DNA from 4 places in the Cytobacillus spongiae genome. Region 4 is predicted to be linked to each of the others. Evidence: riboswitches for the same ligand, from Rfam matches in the RefSeq annotation. Region 4 holds a riboswitch; each other region holds the start of a gene.
The links. A riboswitch is a leader RNA that binds a small molecule or an ion and turns the genes downstream of it on or off. The one in region 4 is predicted to bind S-adenosylmethionine.

Region 1 (6,027 bases), on a different replicon from region 4:
ATATTGGAGCGATTAAACCTGCATTGCGTTTGGCAGAGAATGAATCATACCAGAAGGCATACTTTGTTGCAGACTATCATGGTCTTACCAAAATACACGATCAAAATCAATTGAAGGAACTTTCATACGGAGTCGCTGCAGCCTGGTTGGCTCTCGGCCTCGACCCTGATCGGGCAATCTTTTATCGTCAATCCGACATTCCTGAAATTTTTGAGTTAAGCTGGATTCTTTCCTGTTTTGCACCCAAGGGATTGATGAATCGTGCTCACGCTTACAAATCCCTTGCAGAGGGAAATCAACGTAGTGGAAAAGATGTAGATGCAGGAATCAACATGGGATTATTCACGTACCCCATATTAATGGCCGCTGATATTCTCCTCTTTCAATCAGAGTTGGTGCCTGTGGGGAAAGACCAGATACAACATGTTGAAATCGCACGTGACCTGGCTGAAAGCTTCAACAAACAATATGGAAAAATATTTACGATCCCAGAATATATCATTCAGGAAGAAACATCCGTTATACCTGGACTCGACGGACGTAAAATGAGCAAAAGCTATAATAATACGATTCCTTTGTTCGAGGAACCAAAAAAGCTTCAAAAACTGATCAATAAGATCAAGACTGATTCCATGCCGGCTGAAGAGCCTAAGGACCCTGACTCATCCGTCATTTTTGCCCTTTACAAAGAATTTGCCACCATCGAACAAACTGTAGAGATGAGAAGGAGATTTGAACAAGGGATAGGCTGGGGGGAAGCGAAGAAAGAGCTATTTGGAGTAATGAATTCCTTTATTGCAGAACCTCGCTTGAAATATGATGAACTGATAGCCAATCCCCGGAAGCTTGATGCTATCCTATACGATGGAGCAAAGAAAGCCAGAAAAAAAACGATTCCCTTTTTGAAAGAAATTAAAGAAAAAATCGGGATTTATCAGTAACTTAGAACCTGCTGGTGTGACCGATCATTATCATATATTTTCAGATAATTCATAATTCTCATTGACAATTAACATTCTTTGTTATAAGTTATGGGAAAGTTATTTTTCACACAATCATATAGTTTCTTATCAAGAGAGGTAGAGGGACTGGCCCGACGACACCTCAGCAACCAGCCGCAGTATCAGGTATGGTGCTAATTCCAGCAAGTTGATGTCAACTTGAACGATAAGAGGGAAAACGAATGTACAAAACCTTCTTATTTTTTAAGAAGGTTTTTTGTTTTTTTCTTTTCGATTTCAAGGAAGAAAAGGAGAGAAGAAAGTTGAAAAATCATATTGATACGTTACTGGTCCAGGCAGGAAACCGAAAAGATCCCGGTACGGGTGCCGTAAGCCTGCCTATTCATTTAACCACTGCCTATGCACATAAGGGGATCGGGGAATCGACAGGCTATGATTATTCAAGAACGGGTAATCCGACCCGTACTACATTAGAAGAAACTCTTGCAGAATTGGAGGAGGGGGAGAGGGGATTTGCCTTTAGTTCGGGGATGGCGGCCATCCAGGCCGTTTTGAACCTATTTGTGAGCGGGGATGAATTGATTGTGTCGAAAGATTTATACGGTGGCAGCTACCGATTATTCGTTCAGTATGAAGCACAATATGGGATCAAATGTCACTTTATTGATACAAGTGACATGGGGGCAATAAAGGGAAAGATATCTGCCGAGACCAGAGCCATTTTCCTTGAATCTCCTACCAATCCGTTAATGAATGAGGCGAGTATCTCAGAAGTAGCCGACATAGCAAAAGAAAGGGGGCTGCTTCTCATTGTCGACAATACCTTTTACACACCTGTGCTGCAGAAACCCATTACCAATGGGGCGGATATGGTGATTCACAGCGCTACGAAATATTTAGGGGGACACAATGATGTATTGGCTGGCATTGTGGTCGTAAATACAACAGATCTTGGTGAAAAGCTCTATACTATCCAAAACTCTATAGGTGCGGTGCTTGCCCCATTCGATTGTTGGCTCTTATTAAGGGGAATGAAAACCCTGAGTCTTCGCATGGCTCAGCATGAAAAAAATGCAAAGAGACTGGCAAAGTACCTTGAAGAGCATGAATGTGTAACGGATGTTTTATATCCAGGAAAGGGAGGAATGCTTTCTTTTCGTATTGCAAAAGAAGAATGGGTTGCCCCCTTCCTGAAACACTTGAAGGTCATTACATTTGCAGAAAGCCTGGGTGGAGTAGAAAGCTTCATCACTTATCCTGCTACGCAAACACATGCTGACATTCCTGAGGAAGAAAGAAAAAAGATAGGGATATGCAACAGACTCCTGCGATTTTCGGTGGGAATCGAATATATAGATGACCTTATTGAAGACTTGGAGAATGTGTTTCATCAATTGGAGAAAGAGGTGCTTACGTATGAGTAAAAAACCATTTTCACTTCAGACGTCACTCATTCATTCTCACGGGGTTGACAAAGAAACCGGTGCTGTTTCTACGCCGCTTCATCATGCTACCACCTTCCATCAACAGAATTTCGATCAGTATGGAACATATGATTACAGCCGTTCAGGTAATCCGACGCGGGAAACTGTAGAAGAAACGATTGCAGAATTAGAAGGAGGAATAAAAGGATTTGCCTTTTCATCGGGAATGGCAGCCATCTCAACAAGCTTTTTATTATTATCAAGCGGAGATCATGTTCTCGTATCTGAAGAAGTGTACGGCGGAACTTACAGAATGATTACAGAGGTACTTACCAAGTTTGGTATTGAATATTCATTTGTAAACATGAAGGACCTCCATGAGGTGGCTTGTGCAATAAAGCACAATACGAAAGTGATTTATATGGAAACTCCCTCAAACCCGCTTTTGAATATTACGGATATTGAAGGAGTGGTGAAGCTTGCCAAAGCGAATGGATGTTTAACATTTCTAGATAATACCTTTATGACCCCCCTTCTTCAAAGACCGATCAGTTTAGGGGTAGATGTTGTTCTTCACAGTGCGACGAAGTTTCTTGCCGGTCATAGTGACGTATTAGCAGGCCTTGCCGTAACGGGGAATATAGAGGTTGCAAACAAGCTTTCTTTCTTGCAAAACTCTTTCGGTGCAGTCCTCGGTGTCCAGGACTGCTGGCTGCTTCTGAGAGGTTTGAAAACACTGCATGTACGATTGAAGGAGTCATCAGAATCAGCTTTTAAAATAGCAAACTTCCTTGAGAAAAGAAAGGAAGTGGAAGAGGTGTATTACCCGGGCCTGAGTTTTCATCCTGGCCGCGAAATTCAAATACGACAAGCAGAAGGCCCTGGAGCCGTTCTTTCCTTCAGGTTAAAGGGGGAGAATGAGGTGAAGCAGTTCATTCAAAATGTCACCATTCCTGTCTTCGCAGTGAGCCTTGGGGCAGTAGAGTCGATTCTTTCCTATCCATCCAGAATGTCACATGCTTCCATGCCAAAAGACGAAAGAGAGCGAAGGGGGATTACAGATGGTTTACTACGATTATCTGTTGGACTTGAACACGTGGATGAACTCATAAAGGATCTTCAAAACGGGCTGGACAGTATAAAGGAAAACAAAGGGATTAGTGTGATAAATCTATAATAAAAGGAGGGGAAGCCATGAAGCCGTTACTGGAAGAATTGAAAGAAAGAATCTTAATTGCAGATGGGGCAATCGGAACATTGCTGTATTCATATGGAGTGGACAGATGCTTTGAAGAATTGAATCTATCCCATCCTAATGAAGTGTTAAAGGTCCATAAAGAATATACTGATGCTGGAGCGGATATCATTCAGACCAATACGTACGGAGCCAATTATCAGAAACTTTCCAGATACGGTTTGGAAGATTCAGTGAAGGAAATCAACACTGCTGCAGTGCGACTGGCGCGAAAAGCTGCGGGTATTGATACCTATGTTCTCGGTACCATCGGGGGGATCAGGGCAATCAAACAAAATGTGACGTTAGAAGAAATCAAAAGGAGCTTTCGTGAACAGCTATATTGTTTATTGTTAGAGGGAGTGGATGGCATCCTTCTTGAAACGTATTATGATTTCGAGGAATTAACGACGGTCCTGAATATCGCAAAGCGGGAAACCGATGTTCCTGTCATTGCACAGGTCTCCCTCCATGAAACAGGAGTGCTTCAAAATGGTCTGGAGGTAAAAGATGCCCTTCAACAACTGGAATTATTGGGAGCGGATCTTGTAGGGATCAATTGCCGTATGGGTCCATTTCATATGGTAAACTCCTTAGAATCAGTCCCCCTTCCTAAAAGAGCATTTATCTCCGTCTATCCCAACGCCAGTCTCCCAAATTATGAAGAAGGACGGTTCTATTACTCTGCTGAACCGGATTACTTCGGGGATATAAGCAATGAATTGAGAATGCAGGGTGCAAGGCTTATCGGGGGGTGCTGTGGAACGACTCCCGATCACATCCGATCAGTTGCTGCCCGGCTGAAAAGCAGGGAACCTGTGAAACAAAAAGAGGTGAAAAAGAAAGAAATCGTTCAGTTATCATCTCCGACTATCAAAGGGAGCCTGTTGCATACGAAGGTAAAAGAAAAGAAAACCATCATCGTTGAACTCGATCCTCCTAAACATTTGGATACCAAGCTGTTTTTTCAAGGCGCTGAGGCCCTTAAGGGAGCTGGAATCGATGCAATCACCCTTGCTGATAACCCCTTGGCATCACCACGTATAGGAAATGACGCGATCGGCAGCCTTGTCCAATCAAGATTTGACCTCACCCCATTAGTCCACATTACTTGCCGGGATCGGAACCTGATTGGACTTCAGTCTCACCTAATGGGTTTACACACGTTAGGGATTCACAATATATTAGCGATAACGGGTGATCCCGCCAAGATTGGTGATTTTCCAGGGGCTGCATCAGTATATGACCTGTCGTCCCTTGAACTTATCGAATTAATCAAGCAGAACAATGAAGGCATATCGTTTTCAGGTAAATCACTCCGTGAGCGTACTCAGTTTTCAGTTGGAGCAGCATTTAACCCAAATTTCAGGCATTTGAACGCTTCAGTGAAAAGGCTCGAAAAGAAAAAGAAAGCGGGAGCCGATTATTTCATTTCCCAACCCATATTCGGGAAAGAGCAGCTGTTTCAAGTGCATGAAGCCACAAAACATTTAGATGTTCCGATCTTTATTGGAATCATGCCACTGATCAGCTCAAGAAATGCAGAATTCTTGCACCACGAAGTTCCTGGTATAAATGTTCCGGAAGAAACAAGGAAGAGGATGAATGAGGCTGGAAGTGACCCGGTTATTGCGCGAGCAAAGGGAATGGAAATAGCGAAGGAGTTATTGGATACGGCAATCGAGTTGTTCAATGGCATTTATCTCATCACTCCTTTTGTCCGTTACGATATGAGCATCGAATTAATTCACTATGTTCATGCTAAAGTCAATTCAGAAAGAGAGGTTCCCTATGGCCATCACATTGTTTGAACAACAACTCAGAAAAAAAATACTTGTACTCGATGGAGCAATGGGAACGATGCTTCAACAAGCGGAATTATCTCCTGAAGACTTTGGAGGGGAAAAGCTTGACGGTTGTAATGAAAATCTTGTTTTGACAGCCCCTGAAGTCATTTATAGGATTCATCTTGAATACCTGGATGCAGGAGCAGATGTGATTGAAACGAACACATTTGGAGCAACTCCCGTGGTACTGGATGAATATGATCTGGGCTACAAAGCTTATGAAATAAACAAAGTGGCCGCAGAAATCGCCAAAAAAGTGGCCCGTGAAAGATCGACTCCAGATTGGCCGAGATTTGTTGCGGGTTCTCTCGGGCCAACTACTAAAACCCTATCTGTCACAGGGGGAATAAGCTTCGGTGAGTTAGTAGATAACTACCGTGTTCAAGCTGAAGGCCTTCTTGATGGAGGAGTGGATGTGCTCCTGCTTGAAACGAGTCAGGATGCATTGAATGTTAAAGCGGCAAATCTTGGGATACGGACAGCATTTGATACCATAGGGAAAGAAGTACCTATTCTTTTATCCGGGACGATCGAGCCCATGGGAACCACACTGGCAGGTC
Region 2 (6,027 bases), on a different replicon from region 4:
CAATCGGGGTAACAAAGGGAACATTTTATTACTATTACTCGAGTAAAGAAGAGCTTTTACGTGAAATTCACATCCGCTATATAAATGAATTGTTGTCAAAACAGGAAAGTATACTTAAAGATGACGGTAAAAGCTACAGAGAAAAGCTTTTTGACATCGTCCATCTTTCCATAGTGGACATTAAGGAACAAGGGAGCAGCGCCAAAGTTTTCTTCAGGGAAATCAGGCATCTGAGTCAGGAAAGCCTGGAAATAATTGAGCCAAAGCGGGATATGTATCGATATAATATCGAAGCTCTTCTTGATGATGGTAAAAGGAAAGGAGACTTTCGTAAGGACTTTGACGTGTCGATTGTGACATTCGGAATACTCGGGATGATGAACTGGAGCTACCAATGGTATAAACCTGATGGTTCGAAATCTGGAAGGGAAATTGCAGGGACTTTCGTCGAAATGATTTTAAGAGGAATTGAAGAGGGCTAAAAGGGAAGAGGAGTTCAGACCTCCCCTTCCTAGCATACTGAATGGTTGGTCTTTACGAAGGGAGAAGGGAATAAATAATGGAAAGCATCACGGTAACGAGTCGATTTTGCGAAACAGATGCATTAGGTCATATCAACAATATAACCTATTTTATATACTTGGAAGAAGCAAGAATTAAATTTTTTGAAGCCTTGGGATTCGAACTGGACACGACGGACTGGCGGTTTATTTTGGCTTCAACCAAATGTGACTTTGTTTCTCAAGGTTATTTTAATCAAGAGTTGAAGGTCACCACCTGCCTGTCAAAAATCGGTTCAAAGAGCTTTCAGTTAGAGCATGATATTTTGTGTGGGAAAACGGATCAACTGATTGCCAGGGGAAGTGCGGTAATGGTTTATTTCGATTTTCTTCAGCAGCAAAGCCTAATGATTCCTGAACTGTTAAAGGCGCAGTTAACCGAACATCTGTGTCCGTAAAAAAACTGAATATTCTTAATTTTGGAGGGGTTAAATGACTGATCAAGCAGCGTATGAAACAGTATCGGTACGAAAGGGAGAAGAATTGGATAGGTCGAATATAAAAAAGTTCCTGGATGAACATTTTCCTGAACTGATGCAAGAAGAGCTTTTGATTCAGCAATTTTCTGCCGGGCACTCCAATCTTACGTATCTATTAAAAATGGGTGATTGGGAAGGGGTTCTGAGGCGTCCTCCTTTAGGACCCATCGCGCCAAAGGCCCATGATATGAAAAGGGAATATCGTATCCTGTCGGAAATCCAACCTTTATTCGGTGTTACACCCGAGCCGTACGTATTCTCAGATGAAGAAAGTATTGTGGGCACTCCATTCTTTATCATGGAACGGAAAAAGGGTGAAGTATTTGATACTTCATTTCCTCCACACCTTCATGTCACACCCGATGTATGCAAGAGAATCTCAGAGGAGATGGTTTCTAAACTGGTTGAACTTCATTCCATCGATCCACGTCTGACAGGTCTTCATGAAATCAGCAGGCCTGACCATTTTATGGAAAGGCAAGTGCATGGGTGGGTTAGGAGGTACGAACGTGCGAAGACCAGCGAAATCCTTGAGGTTGGTCAACTGACACAATGGCTGATGAAGAATGTACCGAGCAATGCTGAAGCCACTATCATCCATTACGACTATAAATTGAACAATGCCATGTTCTCTTCTGACCTGAAGTCCATGGTGGGTCTATTTGACTGGGAGATGGCAACTGTAGGAGATCCCCTGGCAGATTTGGGGGTGGCCATGGGATACTGGATCCAATATGATGACCCTGAATTATTGAAATTCGGAATTGGTAAGCCTCCTGTAACGGTGATGGAGGGCTTCTACAGCAGAGCACAATTTATCGAAGAATATGCCAGAAAGAGTGGAAGGGATGTGGATCACATTCATTTCTATTTATCCTTTGCCTATTTTAAGCTCGCCGTTATCGTCCAGCAGATTTACTACCGGTATAAAATGGGCCAAACAAAAGATCCCCGCTTTAAGGATTTTGACCGATTCGCGAAATCCTTGATCATCCTGGGGAACGAGGCTGCATTAAATCGTCTTGGATAGATTTAAAAACGGATCATTTTAAGGTATCTATTAAAACGGAGAAAGAAGACAAATTGTACAAGGCAGGGAGGTTGTATGTATGGGTGAACGATTTAAAGGAAAAGTAGCTTTAGTGACAGGGGGAAGCAGAGGAATCGGGAAATCAATCGCCAGTTTCTTTGCGGAAGAAGGTGCAAAAGTAGCCATCCTTGATGTAAATGAAAAAGCTTTAAGTAATGTGGGTGCGGAGTTAGAACAATATGATGTTTATATAAAAGTGGCGAATGTAGTTCAGTCCCAGGAAGTGGAGATGGCTGTCAAGGAAGTAGTCGATACCTTTGGTTCCATTGATATTGTCGTCAATAATGCCGGGGTCATCAGAGATAACCTGCTATTTAAAATGAGTGACAACGACTGGCAGACGGTCATGGATGTCCATTTGAAGGGTTCGTTTAATGTGGCAAAAGCAGTTCAAGGGTATATGGTGAAGAAAAAATTCGGACGGATCATCAATATTTCTTCTACCTCGGCACTCGGGAATAGGGGACAGGCAAACTACTCCACGGCTAAAGCCGGGTTACAAGGGTTAACGAAAACCCTTGCCATTGAGTTGGGGCCTTTCGGAATCACAACGAATGCAGTAGCTCCAGGTTTTATTGAAACAGAAATGACCAGGGAGACGGCAAAGCGAATCGGAATCACGTTTGAACAGCTGGTAGAGGCTAGTCTTCAAGGGATTCCTGTCGGTAGAAGCGGACAGCCGGAAGATATCGCACATGCAGTGGCGTTTTTTGCAGATGAAAAGTCATCTTTTGTCAATGGTCAAGTGCTTTACGTAGCCGGAGGTCCCAAAGCTTAACAGGAGGAGAATGGTATGTTTCAATCTCATATAGGCAAGCGTTCAACATCCGTAGCAAATGATGTGGAGAGAGGGGCGGTGCGGAAATTCGCAGAAGCCATCAAAGATCCCCACCCTCTATATGTTGATGAAAAAGCAGGTAAACGATCTCGTTACAAGGACAATATCGCTCCCCCTACATTTCCCCGTGTGTTTGATTTTGGAACGATTGAAGGGTTTCATCTTCCAAACATCGGGTTAATCCATGGGGAACAAACTTTTCACTATAAAAGACCACTTAAAGTTGGTGAACGTATTCACTGTCATACCGAAATAAAAGATTACTATGAACGTAAAGGCTCGGATGGAACATTAGGTTTCCTTGTGATAGAAGACATTGGTGAAGATCAGGCAGGGATCAGGATTTTTACGGCGGAATCCATTGTCATCATCACAGAAGCAGTAAGGGAGAGGTTAGGAAAATGACTGTACTATCGTCCTATCGTATCGGTGAATTTCTTCCCGAAGTTGAGTTAGAACCTGTTACGAGAATCGACCTGATCAAATATGCAGGGGCTTCGGGGGATTATAACCCCATTCATACAATAGATGAAGAAGCACGTAAACTTGGTCTCCGTGGAATCATTGCCCACGGAATGTGGACAATGGGCAATCTGTCCAAGCTTTTCAGTGATTACTATGAAGAAGGATATATGAGGGAGTATTCAGTACGGTTTAAAGGAATGGTCTTCCTCCACGACGTGATTACCTTAAGAGCAGAAGTAGTTGAAACAGGGATCGATCATGCACGTTTTAACGTTTCAGCCATAAATCAAGACGAAAAGAAAGTGATCGACGGGAAACTGACATTTCAGTTTTATCGTCATTAAGTAAATATAGTGTAGTAAAGCTTCGAATAAAGGAATAAAGATAAGTAGGATTGAAATTTTGCCACAAAATAAGCAGAAAGACATAAATCCGATAGAAAAACTCGGGTTGACTTTCCCTAGAAGTGTGATATTATTTAGAATATTAAAAAGAATAACTCTTATCCAGAGAGGTGGAGGGATCTGGCCCTGTGAAGCCCAGCAACCTACGTATTGTAAGGTGCTAATTCCAGCAAAATGTAAAGTCATTTTGGAAGATAAGGTAAACTTACCTGAACAACTTTCCAAAATGGGGGGTTGTTTTTTTCTTGATTTTTTTCTGGATAAGATGAAAATTGGGGGGATCATGTGGCGAACGATAATAATCATGAAGCTGGGTATGAGGCAGTCGTGGACAAAATCACTTCTATGTTGAAAACGATGAATTTCGGATCGATAACCATCGTGGTTCAGAATGGTAAAGTCATTCAATTAGAGAAAAATGAGAAAGTCCGAATTAAATAAGCTGACTAGACAAACTAGAGGCGCATAGCTGGATAAAGGGGATCCCCTTTATCTTGTTATCGCCTCTTTTTAGTTGGATAAGCATCAGGGAAAGGTGTGTATCATGTTAACCTATGAAACTTGGAAACAACCAACCTTGGATTTTGAAGTGGATCCGGTCTATAAAGGGGCATTGCACGTCCTGAAATGGGCCTATAACCATTACGGTGAAAGTGTAGTGTATGCGTGTAGTTTCGGGATTGAGGGCATTGTACTCATTGACCTCATATCCAAAGTACAACCCCTTGCCACCATTGTTTTCCTGGATACAGGCGTTCATTTCAAGGAAACGTATGAAATCATTGAAAAAGTGAAGGACACTTATCCGGGGCTGAACATACTCATGAAAACGCCCAGTCTGACTATCAAAGAGCAGGCAGATGTATATGGGGATAAGCTATGGGAGAAACACCCGAACATGTGTTGTCAAATTCGAAAGCTTGACCCATTGAAAGAAACCTTATCCAAAGGGAATGCCTGGATATCAGGGTTAAGAAGGGAACAATCTTCGACGAGGGCTGACGTTGAATTCATTAATAAAGATGATAAATTTCAATCCGTTAAGATCTGCCCACTGATTCACTGGACTTGGAAGGAGATTTGGAGGTATGCCCATAAACATAACCTGTCCTATAATCCCCTCCATGATCAAGGGTATCCGAGCATAGGCTGCTTCCACTGCACAGCACCGGCCATCGATATGAATGATCTTCGCTCCGGAAGATGGAAGGGGAAGGGGAAGACGGAATGCGGCCTTCATTAAAAAGGGGGAACACCTTTGCTTGAAATTTCGGCCCTCATCATCAGCTTGTTTTTTGCTATGAATATCGGTGCCAGTGGAGCGGCAGCATCGATGGGCGTTGCATATGGTGCGGGAGCGATAAAGAACATCAGGACAGCATTATGGATATGTGCCGCCGGTGTCCTGAGCGGAGCGGTCCTGGGGGGAGGAGAGGTAGTAAAGACCATCAGTTCAGGGATCATTCCACAAAATGTATTGTCGATTAAAATCGTCATCATCATTTTGTTATCGGCGACGAGTTCTTTGTTCCTGGCGAATGTAATCGGCATTCCGTTATCCACCAGCGAAGTCACAGTAGGGGCGGTTGTAGGAGTGGGGGTAGCCTATCAGGTTCTTTATGTAAAGTCTCTGATCACCATCATGTCATTCTGGGTGATTGTCCCGGTTGTCGCATTTGGGGTTACATGGCTTTTCGGTATAGGTTTAGCTGGACTTGAAAAGCGAGGGTATCAATTTGAAAAAAGGTGGCTTGCTTACCTTTTGATTACCGCCGGATTCTTTGAAGCTTTCTCAGCAGGGATGAATAACGTGGCAAACGCTGTGGGACCTCTGGTGGGTGCGGGGTTACTCTCACCTTCAAGGGGGATCTTGATTGGTGGTTTATTTGTTGCACTGGGAGCCATTTTACTGGGAAAAAAGGTGGTGGAGACAAATGGAAAGAAGATCACGCAATACTCTAAAGCAGAAGGAATCGTCATTTCATCCACAGGAGCATTCCTCGTTATGTTGAGCTCACTCTATGGATTGCCGATCCCTCTAACGCAGGTTACGTCCTCTTCCATCATCGGTCTTGGAATGGCTAAAAACGGTAAACGTATGCTGCAAAAGAAGATTGTAAAGAAAATCGTAAAAATTTGGGTGGTTTCTCCACTGATTTCCCTCAGTATTTCATATTTTTTGGTTAAAATT
Region 3 (6,027 bases), 1.3 Mb from region 4:
GTCGATTACAATATCGAAATGGTTAAGGGTGTGAAAACAGCTTTATTTGGTGGTGAAGGTCTATTCTTTGCTACATTACGTGGACCAGGTACGGTCTGGATTCAATCCCTTCCATTTAGCCGACTAGCTAGTCGAGTGTTTGCTGCTGCCCCTCAAGGAGGCGGTGCCGACAAAGGTGAAGGTAGTATGCTTGGTGGTATTTTTAGAATGCTCGATGGGGATTAATCCCGTCCATTTGGAAGCTGCCTGCTCAGTTCTTGCTGGGTGGGCAGCTTTTTTTTTGTGCGTGGTCGTTGTATTTAGGAGCTGTAGTGTGTGCTTGGGGTTAGAATGTGAGTTAGGACCTAGAATTGAGGTTGGGGTCAAAGTAGCTGACTTTGTGACGAAGTCTGGTTCATGCCGCAAAGAGTTTGGTTTACGCCACGAAGAGTTTGGCTCTTGCCACGAAATTTGACCTGAGCCAAAAAGTGAGCGAACGCTCCTATTATGAGCGTTCGCTCACAGATACCCAAAAATCGCTCACTTTTCAGCTATTTCGCTCCTAATCGACTAGGTTTCGCTCGCGTTCGACCAATTATCGCTCGGACAAGGCGGATTTTCGCTCCTTTTACAGCTTTCCAGAGTAAAAAAACTTCTTTAATTACGGTTTTTACCGAAAAGATCAACAATCAAATTATTGTTTAAAGAGATAAGCTGGCTTTCTGAAGAAGACTGGCTCATGCAACCAAATTTGCCCTGAGCCAAAAAGGGAGCAAACGCTCCCTTTTACGAGCATTTGCCCGCAGACACCTAAAATTCGTTCCCTTTTAGCAGATCACTCCCCTCCAACTGGTCCATCTATTGAAATAATCAGCTACTAAACAGGGCTAGAGGCCGCATATAGATAAGCTGGCTTGAATAGCATGTAAGAGACATAGATTGGAAAATATCTAGAAAAAAGTTGGGGGACTTGAAAAATGTTTAAGCAATTGGTGTCTATTTGCTTGTTTGCTAGTTTGGTTTGGTTAGTAGGTTGTTCTGACAAAGCATCAAAGGAAACAGGGAATGCGAGCGAAATGGAGGAGAATATACAAACACATGCGGTTAGCAAGCATGAGGTAGCTGAAAAGGAGCTCCCAGTTGTTGTGAAAGTTGTAGACCCGAGCACGCAGGAGGTGATTCGCGAGATTGTACCGAAGGAAATGGATTATTACAATCAGCCTGAAATGTTTCAGATGGAAATCGAACAGTGGGCACGCGAGTTAGCAAGAGGAGACGGAAACCAGAGGGGCTATGATCAAAGGATGGTCCTTGATAAAATAGATCAAGCAGGACAAATTAGAAAAGGTCAGCCGAAGATTATTCTTGAGGAGACAGAGCTTGTTGAAAGAATTATGGAAGCCTCGCAAAATGGTGGAGTCGTTGAACTTCCTGTTTATGTGACCGAAAGTGGCTATGACCCTGAAGAAGTACCGGCTCTAGACGATCTAATTCTTGCCAGCTATACGACGTATTTTGACCCGGTGGTAGCGGGAAGAACGACTAATATTCAGCTGTCTGCTAATTCGATTAACAATACAATTATTGGCGTAGAAGATATTTTTTCGTTTAATACAACGATTGGACCAAGTGATGCCGCACATGGCTATCAGCCAGCGAAGGAAATTGTGAACAAAAAACTTGTTGATGGCATAGGAGGAGGAATCTGCCAGACTTCTTCTACTCTATTCAATGCAATTGACCAAGTGGGAGTTAGCTATATTGAAAGGCATCATCATTCACTCGGTGTGGGGTATGTACCTAAAGGGAGAGATGCTACGGTTTCGTGGGGAGGAGTCGACTTCCAATTTCAGAATACGACAGGAGTTCCCTTCCTGTTAAAAGCATACACAAATGGAGGATCTATTACGGTTGAAGTCAGATCCAAACGCCCGTTATAAATCGAAAAAAGGCATTCAGACTTAAGTTCGTCTGAATGCCTTTTCAATAGTGAGGACATCTAGTAGCACACTCGATTTCTTCCCAATCTTTTTGCCTCGTATAGGAGTTGATCTGCTACATCAATTTGCTGGTGAACATCTTTGGCTGGATAAAATGGACATATACCGATTGAAACAGAAATGCTTGGAGTGATCTCTCCAGACGCTGAGCTGAACTTTTCAAGAAGTAGATGCCTTCTGAGTTCATTAAAGTAATAAGCCGTTTCTTCTAACGAATCTCCGCTACAAAATGCAATGAATTCTTCTCCGCCATAGCGTGCGAACATGATATGGTCAGTCTGCTTTTGCCTAAGATACTGGGCAAATTGAATCAGTACACGATCACCTGTTAGATGGCCAAACTTGTCATTGATTTCTTTAAAAAAGTCTAGATCTAGCAAGGCGAGAAAGTAAGGGTTATTTGGGTTTTGACTGATTTGTTCTGACATGACTTCAAGAAATTTTCGCTTGTTATAGAGTCCTGTTAACGGGTCGAAATCAGCTAATTGGTTTAATCGTTGCCGCTGGTCCTCTTGTTGAATGCCGTTAATAATAAAGATATAAAAGATAAAGGATGAACCTATAATTGAAACATATCGAAAAGTTAAAAGCTGAAGAGCTTCATCCACAGATAGTGAAAAAAAGAAAAGTGTTGGGAAATCAGATAAAATCCATGCAATAGTCGTTGCGATCGCAATCTTCTTAAAATGGTAGCGGGGAGTTTCCCCTTGAAAAAAATAAAGGCCAACGATTGTAGGGAAAATCATACCAAATAGGGTTCCTGGGACTGCTCCAGGACCTCCCATAATCAGCCGCCAAATCGAAGCAACAAATAAGACAGGAAGGGCTGTATTCCATCCTCTCATAATGGCTAAAAATAATAATGGGATGAGCCGTAAATCGAGAAAATATTCCTCAAAGCGAATCGGTAAGTAGAACATAGAAATCGTCGCAGCTATACCGAAGAAAATGATTAGAAATTCCCCGGCTCTTTTCGGAATACATGGCTTGTAATGGAAAATCATATTAATACATAAGTGCAACAATAACAAAAGAGCAAAGTTGGATAACACAGACTGTATCAATGGGATGACTTCCTCTCTCTAGAAGTTCAAAATTTAGAAAAAAGCACCAATTTATATTACCATAAATTACCGGAATAATGGGTATTTAGCAGAATATTTTATCATTTTTTTCAATTAGCGAATGAAAGGATACTTACAGCACACCTTCGAAAAAAATAAAAATAAGAATTGACACAGTTAACGAATCATTGTAAAGTGTATCTCACAGGAAATAATTGAATAAAAATCGTGATTCTTATCGAGAGAGGTAGAGGGACTGGCCCAATGAAACCTCGGCAGCGGACTGATTACAAGTACTGTGCCAAATCCAGCAAGTCATATGACTTGAAAGATAAGAAGAGGAAACATACATATGTTTAGGTGAACCTCTTCTTATCGAGAAGAGGTTTTTTTCATTCCTGAAAAAAGGAAAGGAGATTGAAAACAAGAGTCTTTTTTATATTAAAACATAGTAATCCGATAGGTTAATAATGTATTTCTTATCAAGAGAGGTAGAGGGAAATGGCCCAATGAAGCCTCGGCAGCGGACTAATAATTAGTACTGTGCCAAATCCAGCAAGCGATATAGCTTGTAAAGATAAGAAGAGCTCTACAATGTAGACCCCTCTTCTTGTCTGAAGAGGGTTTTTTGTTGGTACATTTTACAGTTAATCATGACAGTAACTCATTCAAAATCAGAAAAAGTATCATCCCTGTTTAATAAAAAATGAAAAAGGAGTGACAAACGATGATTTTATTTCAGGATGTTCGAAAAGTATATGAAAGTAGCGGAGAACAGGTTCACGCGTTAAATGGAGTGGACCTTCATATCAAGAAGGGGGATATCTTTGGTGTTATTGGATTTAGTGGAGCAGGGAAAAGCTCGTTAATTCGCTGCGTCAACTTACTTGAACGACCGACGAGTGGGAAGGTGATCGTCGATGGGAAAGATTTACTATCGTTATCGACCAAACAGGTGAGAGAAGCGAAGAAAGATATTGGGATGATTTTTCAACACTTTAATCTCCTCAATTCGAAAACGGTTTTTGACAATGTGGCGATCCCTCTTCGCTTGGCGAAAGTTTCCAAGCAGGAGATTACAACAAGGGTAATGGAGCTACTGGAATTTGTCGGTCTAAATGAAAAGGCAAATAATTACCCGGATCAGCTTTCTGGAGGGCAAAAGCAGCGAGTTGGAATTGCGAGGGCACTAGCAACAAAGCCATCGATTCTATTATGTGATGAAGCGACATCAGCCCTCGATCCCCAAACGACTCGTGCGATTCTACAGCTTCTGAAAAAAATCAATGAGGAATATAAAATTACCATCCTTATCATTACCCATGAAATGTCTGTCATCCGAGAGATCTGCAATCGGGTAGCAGTGATTGAAGGAGGCAAGATTATTGAAGAAGGAACAGTCTTTCAAGTGTTCTCTTCTCCTAAAACAGAAACAGCCCGAAGCTTTGTTAGCTCTGTGATGAATGATCAATTACCAGAGGCGGTGAAGAGATTGGTTGAAAATGTAGAAGGAATACAGAGAGTGTACCGAATTCACTTTGTAGGAGAATCGGCGGGTGAGCCTCTTTTTTCCAAACTAGCCAAGAAGTTTGATCTTCACGTAAATGTTCTTTTTGGGAATATTACAGAGCTTCAAGGGATTCCATATGGCAATTTAATTGTGGAATTTCAAGGGGAGGAGAAAGAAATCAATCGAGCACTAATGTACATCAATCAGCAAGAAGTTTTAATAAAGGAAGTGACCACACATGCTAGTTGATCAGCAACAAATTATCGATGCCCTTCTTGAAACAATTCAAATGGTAGCTGCATCCCTGTTATTCTCCACCTTATTGGGCTTGCCACTCGGGATTCTACTCGTTGTAACGAGAAAGGGACATCTTCTTGAAAATAAGGTTGTGTTCAATTGTTTAAATGGAATAATTAACATTTTTCGTTCTGTGCCCTTCATTATTTTGATGGTGGCAATTATTCCAATTACTCGACTTATCGTCGGAACTTCGATTGGTACTGCAGCTGCTGTGGTTCCGCTTGTATTTTATGCAGGGCCGTATATTGCTAGATTAATTGAAAATTCCCTATTAGAGGTTGACCCTGGGGTAATTGAAGCAGCAGAGGCGATGGGAGCTACACCTTGGCAAATCATTGTTCGATTTCTCATACCAGAGGCACTAAGCTCACTCGTGCTGTCCATTACAATAGCAACTGTCGGTCTTGTTGGTGCATCTGCTATGGCTGGGGCTGTTGGTGGAGGTGGACTTGGGGATCTTGCGATTACGTATGGGTATCAGCGGTTTGATACTACGGTCATGCTAATTACCGTTGGGATCTTAGTTGTCATGGTTCAAGGGCTTCAATCCTTTGGCAATATTTTATCGAAAAAAATTAGAAGAAGATAAAAAGGAGGAATTTCATCATGAAAAAAATTGGATTATTCGTTATTGTTCTAGCATTATTGGTCTTTAGTACAGCATGCTCATCGAAAACGAGCGGCAAGGAAGAGGAAGTTACTATTAAGGTAGGAGTAAGTGGTTCTGACAATCGAATTTGGGACTATGTTTCGGAAAAAGCAAAGAAGGAGGGCATTCAGGTGGAGATTGTTCGGTTCTCTGATTATGTTCAGCCCAATATTGCGTTAGCAGAGGAAGAACTTGATGCAAATGCTTTTCAAACAATTTCATATTTCAATGCGTTTAAAAAGGAGCATAATCTGGATCTTGTTCCAATTGCGACGACCGTTATTGCACCGATGGGAATTTATTCAGAGAAATACAAGTCTGTTGATGAAATCCCAGAAGGTGGAAAGATTGCTGTTCCAAATGAAGCAACCAATATGGGCCGTGCATTCTTGCTCCTGCAAGAGGCGGGCTTAATCAAGCTACCAGATGACTTCGATGGGAATGGTTCTCTAGATCAAATCGTTGAAAATCCAAAGAATCTTGAGATTGTTCCAGTTGTAGCAGGGCAAACACCGCGAGTATTAC
Region 4 (6,027 bases):
TATTCACAACTCCCATCATATTCATAATAAGAAGCTTTCTTTAGACATACTCACTCTGAAAGCTAAGACTTTTTCTTCGTTAGTATGTTTGAATAGGAAACAAACTATTCTTTTAAAAAATCTGTTTTCCTATCCGTTGTAGCTTTTTGAAACATGCTCAGTTTCCGCTCCAGGTCCTTGCTTTCCGTAAGACGTACGGTGAGTATCCTCGGCTTAGCCTGTGGGATCTCAACTGTCCCACTGCTCCCTCAAGTGTCTCGCACTCTTCCGCTCCAACCTGCCAGCTATCGTATGAAGAAGGGAATCTTTCTTGGGGTGATACAATATTCTTTTAGAAAATACCCTAAAAAAAACAGGGCCTATGCTAGACCCTGTTTAGTAAATTTATCGGCATGTTGTTCTAGGATTTTCTTTAGTACCATTTGAAGTCAATTATTCTGTGACCGGAACAACAGCACCTTCATACTTTTCTAAAATAAAATCTTGAATTTCTTTCGATCGTAATACTTCAACTAGAGCATTGATTTCTTCACTATTCTCGTCCCCAGAACGTACAGCAATCACATTTACATATGGTGATTGCTCCCCTTCAATCGCAATGGCATCCTCTGTTGGGTTTAATCCAGCATCAATTGCATAGTTAGAGTTAATGAGAACTGCGTCACCTTCATCATTGTTATAAATTTGTGGTAATAATGCTGCTTCATATTCCGTATCGAAATTTAGATTTTTCTCATTTTCTTCAATATCTGCAACTGTTGCTTTCACTTTCTCAATGCCTTCTTTTAACGTAATTAATCCTTCTTTTTCAAGCATTGTCAAAATACGTCCATGGTCTGCAACAGAATTACTCATGATGATCGTAGCACCTTCAGGTAGTTCATCTAAGCTTTTATACTTTTTAGAGTAAACGCCAATTGGTTCAATATGAATTCCACCAGCATTCACAAAATCATACCCGTTTTCAGCAATTTGCGCTTCTAAATATGGAATGTGCTGAAAGTAGTTCGCATCTAATTCATTATCTGCTAACGCCTTGTTTGGCAATACATAATCTTGGAATGGTTGAATTTCAAGCTCAATGCCCTTTTCTTCCAAAAGAGGTTTTACTTGCTCTAAGATTTCTGCATGTGGAACATTTGATGCTCCAACAACAATTTTCTTCTGATCAGCTGCTTTGTCACCTGATTTTCCTTCATCTGAAGTACCACATGCAGCTAAAACCAAAACTACTGCGAATGTTAAAATTGAACTTACCCATTTTTTCATTTTTTGTCTCTCCTATCGTTTGTCTAGTTTGGAAGTGACGTAATCACCAATAAATTGAATGATAAATACAATTATTAAAATTACGATTGTCGCCATAAAGGTGACATCATTGCGACCTCTTTGAAATCCTTCTAAGTAAGCTAGATTTCCAAGCCCACCAGCTCCGATGACACCTGCCATTGCCGTATAGCCTACTAGAGCAATAGCTGTAACGGTTATACCCGAAACTAATGCAGGCATTGATTCCGGCAGAAGAACCTTCCAAATAATCGTTGATGTTTTAGCTCCCATTGATTTTGCTGCCTCAATAACCCCTTTATCAATTTCCCTTAGTCCGATTTCGACCATTCTCGCATAAAAGGGAGCTGCACCAATGACTAGTGCTGGTAATGCTGCATTTTCTCCAATCATCGTGCCTACAATGAATTTAGTAAACGGAATTAATAGGACAATTAAGATAATAAAAGGAATGGATCGAAAAATATTCACGAACCCGCCTATTATTTTATTCACGAAGTTATTCTCCCAAATATTCCCCTTCGCTGTTAGAAATAAGAGCAATCCTAATATGATACCTAATACGAAAGTTACTGCCACGGAAATGGCTGTCATATATAAAGTTTCTTTCGTTGCTTCTATCATGGATTCCCAATTAACATTTGGAAAAAGCTCAGCCATTAGAAATCACCTCCACTCCAACTTGCTGGGAATGAAGAAATTCCATTGCTCTTGTCACTTCATTCAGCTCTCCATCTATATGGATGAATAATGTTCCATAGGACCCATTCTGTGTTTGTGATATTTTCCCTTGAAGGATATTTACACTTACATCATGCTTTCGAATGAGGTTGGTAATGAGCGGCTGTTCAGCTGCTTCACCTACAAAGGTCAATTGAACAACCTTCCCCTGTGGATATTGCTCCAGTAGATGCTCAATCGTTTCTTTCGTTTCTTCAGGTTCTGTTACTTGTTGAACAAATCGCTTCGTAATGGACTGTTTGGGATGTTTAAACACATCTAGTACTGGACCCATCTCAACAATTTGTCCAGACTCCATCACAGCTACCTGATGACAAATTTTTCGAATTACATGCATTTCATGAGTGATTAAGACAATCGTTAAGCCGAGGCGTGCATTAATATCTACCAAGAGTTCTAAAATAGAATCGGTCGTTTGTGGATCAAGAGCAGATGTTGCCTCATCACATAAAAGTACTTTCGGGTTATTTGCAAGTGCTCTTGCAATCCCTACTCGCTGCTTCTGTCCTCCACTCAGTTGAGATGGGTAGGCATCTTCTCGTCCTTCAAGTCCTACAAGCTTAATTAACTCATCGACGCGTGTGCGACGCTCATTACTTGCAACTCCTGCAATTTCTAGTGGGAAAGCAATGTTCTCGCGGACTGTTCGTGACCATAATAAATTAAAATGCTGAAAAATCATGCTAATTTCATGACGTGCTTTGCGAAGTTTCTCTCCTTTAACTTTAGATACTTCGTTTCCAGCAACCGTCACCGTACCTTCAGATGGGAGTTCAAGGCCATTTAACATGCGAATAAGTGTACTTTTTCCCGCACCACTGTAACCAATCACACCGAAAATCTCACCCTCTTTAATTTGAAGGTTAACATCATCTACTGCAACAACCTGACCATTTTTGGATGAGTATATTTTTTTAACATTCTGTATCGAGATCATTTGTTTACCACCCCTTTTATCCCTTCGTCTATGCTGTTATCCTTTGAATCAATTGGATAATTCATTCAAAGGTCATCATCTTATCCATCTTCCTATATAGGTGAAATGTTCAAAAAAACAAAAAAGCCTTTCTACTCATGAGCAGAAAGGCATACGTTCGTTTCCTTTCTCTCATCTTCCAAAGCAAACAGCTTTGTGTGAATTGGCACCATTTCAGATTTTCACTGACGGTTGCCGGGCTTCATAGGGCACATCCCTCCACCTCTCTGGATAAGAGCAAACATTCTATATTCAATTAACACTTTAAACGAAGTAAGTATTTTTTAAATTACGAAATTTATCGTATCATGGATAAAAAGGGGTGTCAACGAAAAAAATGATGGAATCTTATACCTTAGCTGCAACAGATGAAGAAATACCAGTAGCTATTTCAAGTGCTTGTTCTAGATCATCAATTAAATCCTCAACATTTTCAATTCCAACAGATAGGCGAATAAGATCTTCTGAAACGCCCGCTTTTTTCAAGCCTTCTGAATCTAGCTGCTGATGGGTCGTACTAGCTGGATGAATGACCAAGCTCTTCGCATCTCCCACATTCGCCACATGTGCCCAAAGCTCCAGCTGGTTAATAAATTTCGCACCTGCTTCTCTTCCACCTGCAATTCCAAAAACAAGAACAGAGCCAGCCCCTTTTGGTAGGTATTTTTCAGCTAGTTTCACATCTGGGTGCTTTTCATGCTCGGGATGCCCCACCCAGTTCACGGCTGGATGTGATTCTAAATAGTGGATAACCTTTCTTGCATTTGCCACATGCTCCTTCATACGTACATGAAGAGTTTCTAAACCTAAAGTAAATTGAAATGCATTTTGTGGACTAAGAGAGGGCCCTAAGTCTCTTAATAGCTGAACACGCGCTTTCACGATATATGCCAATGGACCAAGTGCCTCACTATAGACAATGTCATGATAACTTGGATCTGGCTTAATGAAAGATGGGAACTTTGGAGAATTCCAATCAAACTTTCCTCCATCAACAATGACCCCTCCTAATGTTGTTCCATTGCCAAGGAGCCATTTCGTTGCCGAATGAACAACAATATCAGCTCCGTAGTCTATTGGACGACATAGATATGGTGTGGCAAATGTGTTATCCACAATAAGTGGGATCCCATTTTCATGAGCTACCTTAGCCACTTTCTCAATATCTAGTACGCGTAGACTTGGGTTTCCAATTGTTTCAGCAAATACAGCCTTCGTTTTTGCTGTAATCGCTTGACGGAAATTCTCCACATCACTTGAATCAACAAGCTTTACAGTTATCCCATACTTTGGAAGCGTTACAGTAAATAAGTTGTATGTTCCCCCATAGAGATTCGAAGCAGCGACAATCTCGTCACCCGCTTCTGCTACGTTTAGAATGGCAGTTGTAATAGCAGCCATCCCACTCGCAACAGCTAAAGCCCCACCCCCTCCTTCAAGGAGAGCGATTCGTTCCTCAAATACTGTGACAGTTGGGTTATGAATGCGCGAGTAAATATATCCTGGCTCTTTAAGCGCAAATAAATCAGCGGCATGTTCTGTATTGCGGAATTGATAAGCATTATTTTGATAAATTGGTACCGCTCTTGCACCCGTAGTTGGGTCTGGTGTTAATCCCCCATGTACTCCTAACGTTTCTAATCGATAATTCTTTTGTTTTTCTGACATCCTCATCTCTCCCTTTTGTTTTTTGTGCTAACAAATTAGCAAAAACTAATCTTGCTCTAGAAGAAAATGAAAAAACCCTCTTCATTAAGAAGAGGGATTATAGTCATCTCTTCTTATCTTTCAGAGCTATGCTCTGCTGGATTTAGCACCGTGTAAAAAACCGGTTGCCGGGCTTCGTAGGGCCAGTCCCTCCGCCTCTCTTGATAAGAAACTATTCAGTTTTATCAGTTAATTGACTAAAACGATCGTAACATGAAAATTTTGTTAAAGTCAACAGTTTTTTTAAATTTTCAGACTACTCGATATGGCTTTGAAAGGTAAAATATCGATTCTAAAAGGAGTAGCTTTCGATAAGAAGCACGAATCAAAAGGTCATTTGTCCGAGCTGCCTGTCGAAGCTTAAGTTCCCCTGTCAATATTGAACTGATTGTGTCGTAAGAACCTTCTAGTTCCACATCATAGTTTTGATCTTCTTCAAAATCGAAAAGCTCTACTATGTTCTCATTGAACGCTAATACAAATTGATTATTCTCAGTTTGGATTCGGACATTCATCCTATTATGCTGCATTAACAGCAAAAGGTGTTGTTTAGTTGTGTACCCGGTTAAAAACCTCTCTAACTCTTCTTCTCTCAAGTACTGCAACCCCCTTAAATATTCCTATTTATAAACATTCATCGCTTTTTCTTCCATTCCTTTAATTATTCATCGACAAATAGATACAAGAAAAGCCGAATCGCTAAACAAATGCAAAAAATTTTGAATCACGCTACCTTATACTTTACAAATCTCCAAAAAAAGACAACACTACATTTTTTGTAGCATTGTCTGTCATTTCCCAAGAAATATGTCATTAAATTGCTTTTGCTGTCGTGACCTTAGATGGCTTTGAAAAACTTCTGAACACAAAGAAAAAATAGAGTGATCCTAATAGGTAGAGAACAGCGGTAATGGAAAAGACCGTTGCATACCCCCAGTATGATCCATACTTGATGACTATTCCAGTTGAAACTGGCCCCATAAACGCCCACCCTAGTTGAAATACCATCTGATTAACTGAATTAGCAAGACCTTTCACTGAATCATCAACTTTTGACATCATTAATGACATTTGAATAGGGTTCCCCGCGTTCATTAGCGCTTGTCGAAATAAAAACCCTATTGCTGCTAACCATAAATTATGTGTATAGGCAGTTAATAATAGAAATGGCAATGAGAGTAGCTGAAGGAAAACAACTGACTTTACTTCTCCAAGTCTTCTAACTACCATCGGACCAATAAACATGGCAATCATTGTTGCTCCTTGTCCTAATGATATGACTAAGCCGATGATGGAATTGGGTGCAGAGAAACGAT

Region 1: linked by a shared signal. The riboswitch ahead of LS684_RS21410 (methionine biosynthesis PLP-dependent protein) and the one ahead of LS684_RS17720 (O-acetylhomoserine aminocarboxypropyltransferase/cysteine synthase family protein) in region 4 are both predicted to bind S-adenosylmethionine.
Region 2: linked by a shared signal. The riboswitch ahead of LS684_RS22740 (YezD family protein) and the one ahead of LS684_RS17720 (O-acetylhomoserine aminocarboxypropyltransferase/cysteine synthase family protein) in region 4 are both predicted to bind S-adenosylmethionine.
Region 3: linked by a shared signal. The riboswitch ahead of LS684_RS03765 (methionine ABC transporter ATP-binding protein) and the one ahead of LS684_RS17720 (O-acetylhomoserine aminocarboxypropyltransferase/cysteine synthase family protein) in region 4 are both predicted to bind S-adenosylmethionine.

What each region holds. Positions count from the first base shown of each region.
Region 1 is NZ_CP089998.1:182,309-188,335, forward strand. Features, by position in the region: gene LS684_RS21405 (tryptophan--tRNA ligase) at 1-941, shown strand, start outside; SAM riboswitch class I at 1,065-1,174, shown strand; gene LS684_RS21410 (methionine biosynthesis PLP-dependent protein) at 1,265-2,386, shown strand; gene metC (cystathionine beta-lyase) at 2,379-3,563, shown strand; gene LS684_RS21420 (bifunctional homocysteine S-methyltransferase/methylenetetrahydrofolate reductase) at 3,581-5,431, shown strand; gene metH (methionine synthase) at 5,412-6,027, shown strand, end outside.
Region 2 is NZ_CP089998.1:445,537-451,563, reverse strand. Features, by position in the region: gene LS684_RS22770 (TetR/AcrR family transcriptional regulator) at 1-482, shown strand, start outside; gene LS684_RS22765 (acyl-CoA thioesterase) at 560-958, shown strand; gene LS684_RS22760 (phosphotransferase family protein) at 993-2,069, shown strand; gene fabG (3-oxoacyl-ACP reductase FabG) at 2,149-2,907, shown strand; gene LS684_RS22750 (MaoC family dehydratase N-terminal domain-containing protein) at 2,923-3,372, shown strand; gene LS684_RS22745 (MaoC/PaaZ C-terminal domain-containing protein) at 3,369-3,776, shown strand; SAM riboswitch class I at 3,932-4,037, shown strand; gene LS684_RS22740 (YezD family protein) at 4,122-4,277, shown strand; gene LS684_RS22735 (phosphoadenylyl-sulfate reductase) at 4,381-5,079, shown strand; gene cysP (sulfate permease) at 5,095-6,027, shown strand, end outside.
Region 3 is NZ_CP089997.1:716,929-722,955, forward strand. Features, by position in the region: gene LS684_RS03750 (TIGR00266 family protein) at 1-225, shown strand, start outside; gene LS684_RS03755 (VanW family protein) at 957-1,919, shown strand; gene LS684_RS03760 (GGDEF domain-containing protein) at 1,979-3,043, opposite strand; SAM riboswitch class I at 3,276-3,381, shown strand; SAM riboswitch class I at 3,520-3,627, shown strand; gene LS684_RS03765 (methionine ABC transporter ATP-binding protein) at 3,771-4,802, shown strand; gene LS684_RS03770 (methionine ABC transporter permease) at 4,792-5,442, shown strand; gene LS684_RS03775 (MetQ/NlpA family ABC transporter substrate-binding protein) at 5,460-6,027, shown strand, end outside.
Region 4 is NZ_CP089997.1:3,493,659-3,499,685, forward strand. Features, by position in the region: gene LS684_RS17705 (MetQ/NlpA family ABC transporter substrate-binding protein) at 433-1,269, opposite strand; gene LS684_RS17710 (methionine ABC transporter permease) at 1,282-1,947, opposite strand; gene LS684_RS17715 (methionine ABC transporter ATP-binding protein) at 1,940-2,965, opposite strand; SAM riboswitch class I at 3,134-3,242, opposite strand; gene LS684_RS17720 (O-acetylhomoserine aminocarboxypropyltransferase/cysteine synthase family protein) at 3,353-4,672, opposite strand; SAM riboswitch class I at 4,783-4,882, opposite strand; gene LS684_RS17725 (SCP2 sterol-binding domain-containing protein) at 4,963-5,307, opposite strand; gene LS684_RS17730 (MFS transporter) at 5,525-6,027, opposite strand, start outside.